Regions from separate parts of the Cronobacter condimenti 1330 genome, predicted to be linked through region 2. Evidence: predicted binding sites of a transcription regulator. Region 2 holds the regulator's gene; the other holds the start of a gene.
The links. Region 2 encodes Fur, which represses iron uptake genes when iron is present. Its sites were predicted from a motif close to ATAATAATGAGAACNACTATCAA; they were not measured.
Positions count from the first base shown of each region.

Region 1 (4,427 bases), 1.9 Mb from region 2:
AACGAGGAGGAACCTATGGCTAACGACCAGACCAAGATCCAGGACCCGACTTCCCAGTACTTCACCGGGGAATATCCAAAGCAGAAACAGCCTGCGCCGGGTATTCAGGCCAAAATGGAGCCGGTGCCGGACTGCGGCGAGAAAACCTATAAAGGGAGCGGCCGTCTTCAGGATCGTAAGGCACTGGTGACAGGGGGCGACTCCGGTATCGGTCGCGCTGCCGCCATTGCTTACGCGCGAGAAGGCGCCGATGTGGTGCTCAACTATCTGCCAGACGAGCAGCAGGACGCCGAAGAGGTCAAAGCCCTGATTGAAGAGGCAGGCCGTAAAGCGGTGCTGATCCCAGGCGACCTGACCGATGAGAAATTTGCCCGTGAACTGGTGCATCGCGCCATAGATGAGCTGGGCGGGCTTGATATTCTGGCGCTGGTAGCCGGTAAACAGACGGCAGTGGAACAGATTGCCGATTTGACCAGCGAACAGTTCCAGAAAACCTACGCGACTAACGTGTTCGCCCTCTTCTGGATAACCCAGGAGGCGCTGCCGCACCTGAAACCGGGCGCGAGCATCATTACCACGTCGTCTATTCAGGCCTACCAGCCAAGCCCGCATCTGCTGGATTATGCCTCAACGAAGGCCGCTATCCTGAACTACAGCCGCGGCCTTGCGAAACAGGTAGCAGAGAAAGGGATTCGCGTGAATATCGTCGCTCCAGGCCCTATCTGGACACCGCTGCAGATTTGCGGGGGCCAGCCGCAGGAAAAAATCCCGCAGTTTGGCCAGCAGACGCCGCTTAAACGCGCCGGCCAGCCTGCCGAACTCGCGCCGATTTATGTCTACCTGGCAAGCCAGGAATCCAGTTACGTCACCGCCGAAGTGCACGGTGTAACCGGCGGCGAGCACCTGAGTTAATCCGCTCGCAGACGCCAATAAAAAAGCGCGGCCCAGGCCGCGCTTTTGCGTTTCTTGAGGAAGGCTAAACGTTACTTCGCCTTCGTGACTTCCTGGCCTACCAGTCCGATTTTCAGATAGCCCGCCTGATGCAGGGTATCCATTACGTTCATCATGGTTTCGTAGTCGACGGTTTTATCCGCGCGGAAGAAAATTGTCGTGTCTTTCTTGCCGCCGGTCTGCGCGTCGAGCGCGTTGACCATTGTTTCCCGCGTAACCGGATCGTTACCGATAAACATCGTTTTGTCGGCTTTAACGGACAGATACACCGGTTTTTCCGGGCGCGGTTGCGGCTGGCTTGATGACGCCGGCAGATTCACCTTGACGTCCACCGTCGCAAGCGGCGCGGCCACCATAAAGATAATCAGCAGCACCAGCATCACGTCGATAAACGGCGTGACGTTAATTTCGTGCATTTCGCCGTTATCATCGAGATTTTCATTAAGACGCATCGCCATAGGGCATTAACCTACACGCAGTTTTTGAGCAGCACGTACCGGCTGAGCCTGAGAGCTCGCCTCGAGATCCAGATCGCGGCTTTGCAGCAGCAGCACCTGGGCTGCGACATCGCCAAGCGTCGCTTTGTAGCTGCCGATGGCGCGTGCGAAGATGTTATAGATAACGACCGCCGGGATAGCGGCGATAAGACCAATGGCCGTCGCCAGCAGCGCTTCGGCGATCCCCGGCGCGACGACCGCAAGGTTAGTGGTCTGCGACTGGGCGATACCGATAAAGCTGTTCATAATGCCCCACACGGTGCCGAACAGGCCCACAAACGGCGAAATCGCGCCGATGGTAGCGAGATACCCGTTGCCGCGCCCCATGTGACGCCCTGCCGCCGCGACGCGACGCTCAAGTCGAAAACCGGTGCGCTCTTTAATGCCTTCGTTATCATCGCTGCCTGCTGAGAGTTCACGCTCGTTCTGCGCTTCATCAATCAGGCGCGCGCTCAGGCTTTTCGCCCCAAAACGCTCAGCCATGTTACGCGCGTCATCCAGCGTGCGGGCGCCCGCCAGCTCTTGCTGTTCGCGTTTCAGGCGGCGCTTGTGGCCTGCGAGCTCAACGCTTTTGCTAAAGAAAATCGCCCAGGTCACGACGGACGCCAGGATAAGGCCAATCATGACGATTTTCACCACGATGTCGGCATGCTGATACATGCCCCAGACGGAAAGATCCGTCTGCATCAAATTATTTCCCACTCTGCATCTCCAGGACGAAAGTCACAAAACTGCGCACAATGATATCAAAATGACATCGAATTGATAGTAGTTCTCATTAGTATTTACATGGTGCGCCAGCGCACATTTTTTTTCTTTGCGCTCAGACAGGAAAGCGACGCAGATGACGTTTTTTCATCTTTCGCCGCAAATGCAAAACAAGGCGAGGCGGCGCCTGTTTTCCGTGATAACGTTAGTTTAGACATCCAGACGTTCAGACAGGGGACTTTCATGACCGACAAACACATCGAGACGACGCTTATCCATGCCGGGCGCGCAAAACGTTACACCCTGGGGGCGGTGAATAGCGTGATTCAGCGAGCGTCATCGCTGGTGTTTGACAGCGTCGAGGCGAAAAAACAGGCCACCGCGGGGCGCGCGCAGGGCGAACTGTTTTATGGCCGCCGCGGCACGCTGACGCACTTTTCGTTGCAGGAAGCGATGTGCGAACTGGAAGGCGGCGCGGGCTGCGCGCTGTTCCCGTGCGGCGCTGCCGCAGTCGCCAATACCATTCTGGCGTTTGTTGAACAGGGCGACCATGTGCTGGTGACCCAAAACGCCTACGAGCCGACGCAGGATTTCTGTACCAAAATCCTCGCTAAACTCGGCGTGACAACCAGCTGGTTTGATCCGCTCGCGGGTGGTGATATCGCCCGGCATATCCAGCCTAATACCAAAGTCGTGTTCCTGGAGTCGCCCGGTTCGATAACGATGGAAGTCCATGATGTGCCGGCCATCGTGGCGGCAGTACGCCGCACCGCGCCGGACGCCATCATTATGATGGATAACACCTGGGCTGCGGGCATTCTGTTTAAAGCGCTCGATTTCGGCGTGGATATTTCTATTCAGGCAGGCACCAAATATCTGGTCGGGCATTCCGATGCCATGATAGGCACCGCGGTCGCGAATGCGCGCTGCTGGGACACGCTCCGTGAAAACGCTTATCTGATGGGCCAGATGGTTGATGCCGATACCGCGTATGTCACCAGCCGCGGCCTGCGAACGCTGGGTGTACGTCTGCGCGCGCATCACGACAGCGCGCTGCACGTGGCGCAGTGGCTGGCGGCGCATCCGCAGGTGGCGCGCGTTAACCATCCGGCGCTGCCCGGCAGTAAAGGCCATGAATTCTGGAAGCGTGATTTCACCGGCGCGAGCGGCCTCTTTTCTTTTATTCTTCATAAGCGCCTGAGCGACGCTGAGTATGCGCACTATCTGGATAACTTCACCCATTTCAGCATGGCGTATTCCTGGGGCGGCTACGAATCCCTGATCCTCGCTAATCAGCCCGAAGAGCTGGCAGCTATCCGCCCGGCGGGCGGCGTCGACTTTACCGGCACGCTGGTGCGCCTGCATATCGGGCTTGAAAATGTCGAAGATTTAATCGCCGATCTGGACGCAGGCTTTCGCCGAATCGCCTGAAGTGAAAAAAAACGCGATTATCCCAGGAAAAGAGAGGGTTTGTTGAACCTGTAATGCAGATGCGCGGTGGCATTTAAGTGTACAATAGACGCACTACCGCTGTTCCACAGGATCTCCCATGGCTGTTATCCAGGATATTATCGCTGCGCTCTGGCATCACGATTTTGCCGCGCTGGCGGACCCGCATGTCGTTGGCGTTGTCTGGTGCGTGATGTTTGCCACGCTGTTTTTAGAAAACGGTTTGCTGCCGGCGTCGTTTCTGCCGGGCGACAGCCTGTTGTTGCTGGCGGGCGCAATGATAGCGCAGGGCGTGATGGATTTTGTCCCGACGCTTGTGATCCTCACCTCAGCGGCGAGCCTCGGTTGCTGGCTGAGCTACGTACAGGGGCGATGGCTTGGCAATACGCGTATTGTGCGCGGCTGGCTTGCGCAATTGCCGGCGAAATACCACCATCGCGCGACGTGCATGTTTGACCGTCACGGGCTGCTGGCGCTGCTGACCGGGCGTTTTCTGGCGTTTGTGCGCACGCTGCTGCCGACGATGGCGGGCATCTCCGGGCTGTCTAACCGCCGCTTCCAAATCTTTAACTGGCTGAGCGCCCTGATTTGGGTAGGCGTGGTCACCGGCCTTGGCTATGCCATCAGTATGATCCCGTTCGTTAAACGCCATGAGGATCAGGTCATGACGTTTCTCATGATCCTGCCTATCGCGCTGCTGGTCATGGGCCTGCTCGGCGCCATCGTGGTGGTAGTGAAGAAAAAAACAAGCTGAATGACCTCGGGCGGAGCGCCAGCTCCGCTCACGCCATTGCGCGCATCCGCGCGGCGTCCTCTCCCGGT
Region 1 is NZ_CP012264.1:3,712,617-3,717,043, forward strand. It holds gene AFK62_RS17000 (SDR family oxidoreductase) at 16-912, shown strand; gene exbD (TonB system transport protein ExbD) at 984-1,409, opposite strand; gene exbB (tol-pal system-associated acyl-CoA thioesterase) at 1,416-2,150, opposite strand; gene metC (cystathionine beta-lyase) at 2,400-3,587, shown strand; gene yghB (DedA family general envelope maintenance protein YghB) at 3,706-4,359, shown strand; gene AFK62_RS17025 (AraC family transcriptional regulator) at 4,388-4,427, opposite strand, start outside.
Region 1: the regulator Fur is predicted to act here: its motif matches at 2,211-2,233, upstream of exbB (tol-pal system-associated acyl-CoA thioesterase).

Region 2 (4,427 bases):
AACAACGGCAGCGGCTATTTCACCCGCGCCGATTACATTGAGATAGTGAAATATGCCGCGGCACGCCAGATTGAGGTGATACCGGAAATGGATATGCCCGCGCATGCCCGCGCGGCGGTGATGGCGATGGAAGCGCGCTACGACCGTCTGTCGAAAGCCGGAAAGCTGCAGGAGGCGAACGCATACCGTCTCCTCGACCCCCAGGATACGTCAGTCACCACTGGCGTGCAGTATTACAACCGCACCGGTTATCTCAATCCGTGTCTCGATTCGTCGCGCCATTTTGTGGATAAAGTGATAGGGGAGATCCAGCAAATGCACAAAGAGGCCGGGCAGCCGCTCATGACATGGCATTTCGGCGGTGATGAAGCGAAAAACATCTATCTGGGTGCGGGGTATACCGACAAGACGAAACCGGAGGCCGGGAAGGGCGTTATCGACCAAAGCCGTCAGGACAAGCCGTGGGCGCGCTCCCCGGTCTGCCAAAAACGCGTGCAGGACGGTGTGGTTGCCGACGTGGAACATCTCTCCAGCTATTTTGCCATTGAGGTCAGTAAGCTTGTGAAAGCGCACGGCATCGACACCATGCAGGCATGGCAGGATGGCCTCAAGGATGCGAGAGGCGCCAGCGCCTTCGCCACCTCACAGGTCAACGTTAACTTCTGGGATACGCTCTACTGGGGCGGCTTTGATACGGTTAACGACTGGGCGAATAAAGGCTTTCGCGTCGTGGTCTCGAATCCGGATTATGTTTACCTCGATTTTCCAAATGAGGTTAATCCGGCGGAAAGTGGGTATTACTGGGGCACACGGTTTAGCGATGAGCGCAAAATTTTCAGTTTTGCGCCAGATAACCTGCCGCAAAACGCGGAAACGTCGGTCGATCGCGATGGCAGTGCGTTTAGCGCGAAGTCAGATAAGCCCTGGCCGGGCGCTTACGGACTTTCTGCGCAACTCTGGAGTGAGGTTGTACGCACGGATAAACAGATGGAATACATGATGTACCCACGCTTGCTGGCCGTGGCGGAGCGCGCCTGGCATCGGGCCGCCTGGGAGCAGGATTATCAGGCTGGCCGTGAATACAAAGGCGGTGAAACCCATCATGTTAATACCCGCGCGTTACATGACGACTGGACGCGCTTTGCGAACGTGGTGGGCCGCCGTGAACTGGCTAAGCTTGAAAAAGCTGGCGTGCAGTTTCGTTTACCAGTGCCAGGCGCGCGTATCAACACGGGCGTGCTTGAAATGAATACAAGTCTGCCAGGCGTGAGCGTTGAATATTCAACAGACAGTGGCGCGCGCTGGCAGCGTTATGACGCCGCACGACCGCCACACGTGGCAGGGCCGGTGCTCATACGTAGCGTCAGCGTTGATGGTAAGCGCTATAGCCGGACAGAACACGTACAGCCTTAACGGCACTATAATGACAACGCCAGCCCTCGGGCTGGCTTTTTCGTTTTAACGACACCAGGCGTTACAACACATCAGGCAAATGGTGAACGGCAACCAGTTTGCCTTTGCTTATCTCGATATTTTTCGCACCGCGCAGTTGCGACAGGGTTTTCATCACCATGCTGCGGGAAAGATTGGTTTTTTTCACAATATAGTCGGCCACGTTAATGCGGTTACGCATGAAATCGTCCATCGCCGCCAGACAATCAATATTGGCTTTAATCATGCTGTAGCTGTTTCTGCCGAGCATAATTTCTTCGCGGTAGCAAAGCATATTGATTATCCATGAGGACAAAATTAACAGATGTAACTGGCAGTGATGTTTTTCAATTTCCTGTAGGAAATAATCAAATGGGATTAACTGATAATGACATTCTGAATCAGCTTGTAATTTCGCGAATTGCGATTTACCTAAATTCCGCGCCAGCCCCAGAACTGAAGGGGCGCTACTTTTTTCCAGTAGCAGCCTGTCACTTTGGCGCATCAGAGAGAACTGACCACCGCGAATGATACAGATTTCCCCGTCCCGCAAGGGGATAAGCGTATTTTTCTCCGCCCGAGACCAGTTTCCGTAGCTATTAAAAATATCAGCAATGCGATAAATCTCAGCAAGAGGTTTAGAGGGTAAGACCATATTGGTTACCTTAGTTAAAATAAAATTATGTCGTTGCTGTATCTTAATGGATGCTTTTTTATTGCTGCAATAAGGGGCTGGATGGATAAAAGGAATTTGCAGGATAATCCGATAGCTAACTGATTGACCAGTAAAGATATTTATCTTTTCTGAATTTCTATTTAATAAAATATATGTGGTTTAATTGTGCATTGTACTCTGTATTAAAATACTGGCGCTGAGGATGTTTATCCAAAATAAGACATTTGTCTTTTCGGGCAATAAAAAAGCCGACAGGTGTCGGCTTGGATTCATGCGGTGTGACGAGAATTATTTCCCGCCGACCTCGTGGGCGTGTTCGTTCTCACGGCAGTCGCCATCCGCACAGTGACCATACAGATAGAGGCTGTGGTTAGTCAGACGGATGCCATGACGCGTCGCGATTTCACGCTGACGGGCTTCAATAGAGTCATCGCTAAATTCGATCACTTTGCCACAATCGAGGCAAATCAGGTGATCGTGATGATGCTGTTGCGTCAGCTCGAAAACGGATTTACCACCTTCGAAATTGTGACGGGTGACGATGCCGGCATCGTCGAACTGGTTAAGTACGCGATAGACCGTGGCAAGGCCAATCTCTTCACCCATGTCAATCAGACGCTTATAGAGGTCTTCCGCACTGACATGATGATTGACCGGTTCCTGCAGCACTTCGAGGATTTTTAATCGAGGAAGCGTGACTTTCAGGCCGGCCTTCTTTAATGCGGTATTGTTGTCAGTCATGCGGAATCTGTCCTGTTGCTTAACGACTCGCTCCAGCAGGGAGCGATACATCGGATACGCCGTAGATGAATGCGTCTCATTATAGAACTGACATGCCTAAATGAAAACCGCAAGCGTCCGGCAAAAAAGAGCTTAAAAATCGTGGACCCGCCAGCGTTTTTGGCATGGAAGGACTGATAATTAAGGAAGACATTGTACAGCTTAGTGAGGGAAAGTTAAAAATTTGTAGCAATTATTTTCATTGTTCTTATCTATCAACCGGCGCGAGCCACCGCCCGCGCCGTTTACCATCAGGCGTTGATGATTTCCTGCAGATGCAGCTCTTCGGAAACTTGCTTCACCCATTTTTCCACGCGTTCGGTGGTCATTTCCGGCTGACGATCTTCGTCAATGGCGAGGCCGACGAAATGGTCATCATCCGCGAGGCCTTTAGACGCTTCGAAGTGATACCCTGCAGTCGGCCAGTGGCCCACAATGGTTGCGCCGCGCGGTTCGATAATATCGCGAATGGTGCCCAGTGCGTCGCAGAAGTATTCTGCGTAATCTTCCTGATCGCCGCAGCCGAAAAGGGCGACCAGCTTACCGTTGAAATCAATTTCTTCGAGCGTCGGGAAAAAATCATCCCAGTCGCACTGCGCTTCGCCGTAGTACCAGGTCGGGATGCCAAGCAGAAGAATATCGAACGCTTCCAGATCCTCTTTGCTGCTTTTAGCAATGTCATGCACTTCAGCAACGTCTTTCCCGAGCTGTTTCTGGATAATTTTTGCGATATTTTCGGTATTGCCGGTGTCGCTGCCGAAAAAGATGCCTACGATTGCCATAAGAAGAATAACCTCTTGAATCTAAATGTGATGGTGCTGGCATAACGCCCACAGATAGGGCAATCATAGCAGAACAGAAGAAGGTGCGGAAACGGTATCAGGCGCCGGGTGCACACTCTGCTACATTGCCCCGTTCGTTGGGGGCATTTTCAGACCAGACCTTACTCCTGCAAGGCTTTCAGCTGAGCGAGGAGCATGGCTTCTATCAGCTCGCTGCGGCTGATATTGCGCGCCTGCGCCAGATGGTTCAGCGCATCCACGGCGTCAGCGTTCAGCTTTAGCTCCACGCGCTTAAGCCCGCGAACTTTGTCGCGCTTAAGCTGGTTGCGCTTATTGATGCGCAGCTGTTCGTCGCGCGACAGCGGGTTGGTTTTCGGTCTGCCCGGACGGCGTTCATCCGCGAAGAGATCGAGCGTTGTGCGGTCCGTTTGTTCTTTTGCCATGGTATGAGTATAGACAGGGGAAACAGGCTGCCGTGGCGGGGCCCGGCGGTATTTCAGCGCGCCATCATACATCAGGCAGCGAAGCGCGCCAACGCATCCGGCGCGCAACGGCACCGGTCGGTCTGTTTTTAATCAGTTTCCAGAAAACGACGGATAGCGCGTACCACCGCCTGCGGTTTTTCGGCATGAACCCAGTGACCGGCCCCCGCGATAACGTGCGCGCGGGCCTGCGGGAATTGCGCCAGCAGCGCCTCGCGGTGCTGCTCTTCAACATAAGGCGATGCTCCGCCACGAATAAACAACGCAGGACCATGC
Region 2 is NZ_CP012264.1:1,305,274-1,309,700, forward strand. It holds gene AFK62_RS05980 (beta-N-acetylhexosaminidase) at 1-1,413, shown strand, start outside; gene AFK62_RS05985 (helix-turn-helix domain-containing protein) at 1,475-2,086, opposite strand; gene fur (ferric iron uptake transcriptional regulator) at 2,396-2,848, opposite strand; gene fldA (flavodoxin FldA) at 3,139-3,669, opposite strand; gene ybfE (LexA regulated protein) at 3,831-4,112, opposite strand; gene ybfF (esterase) at 4,241-4,427, opposite strand, start outside.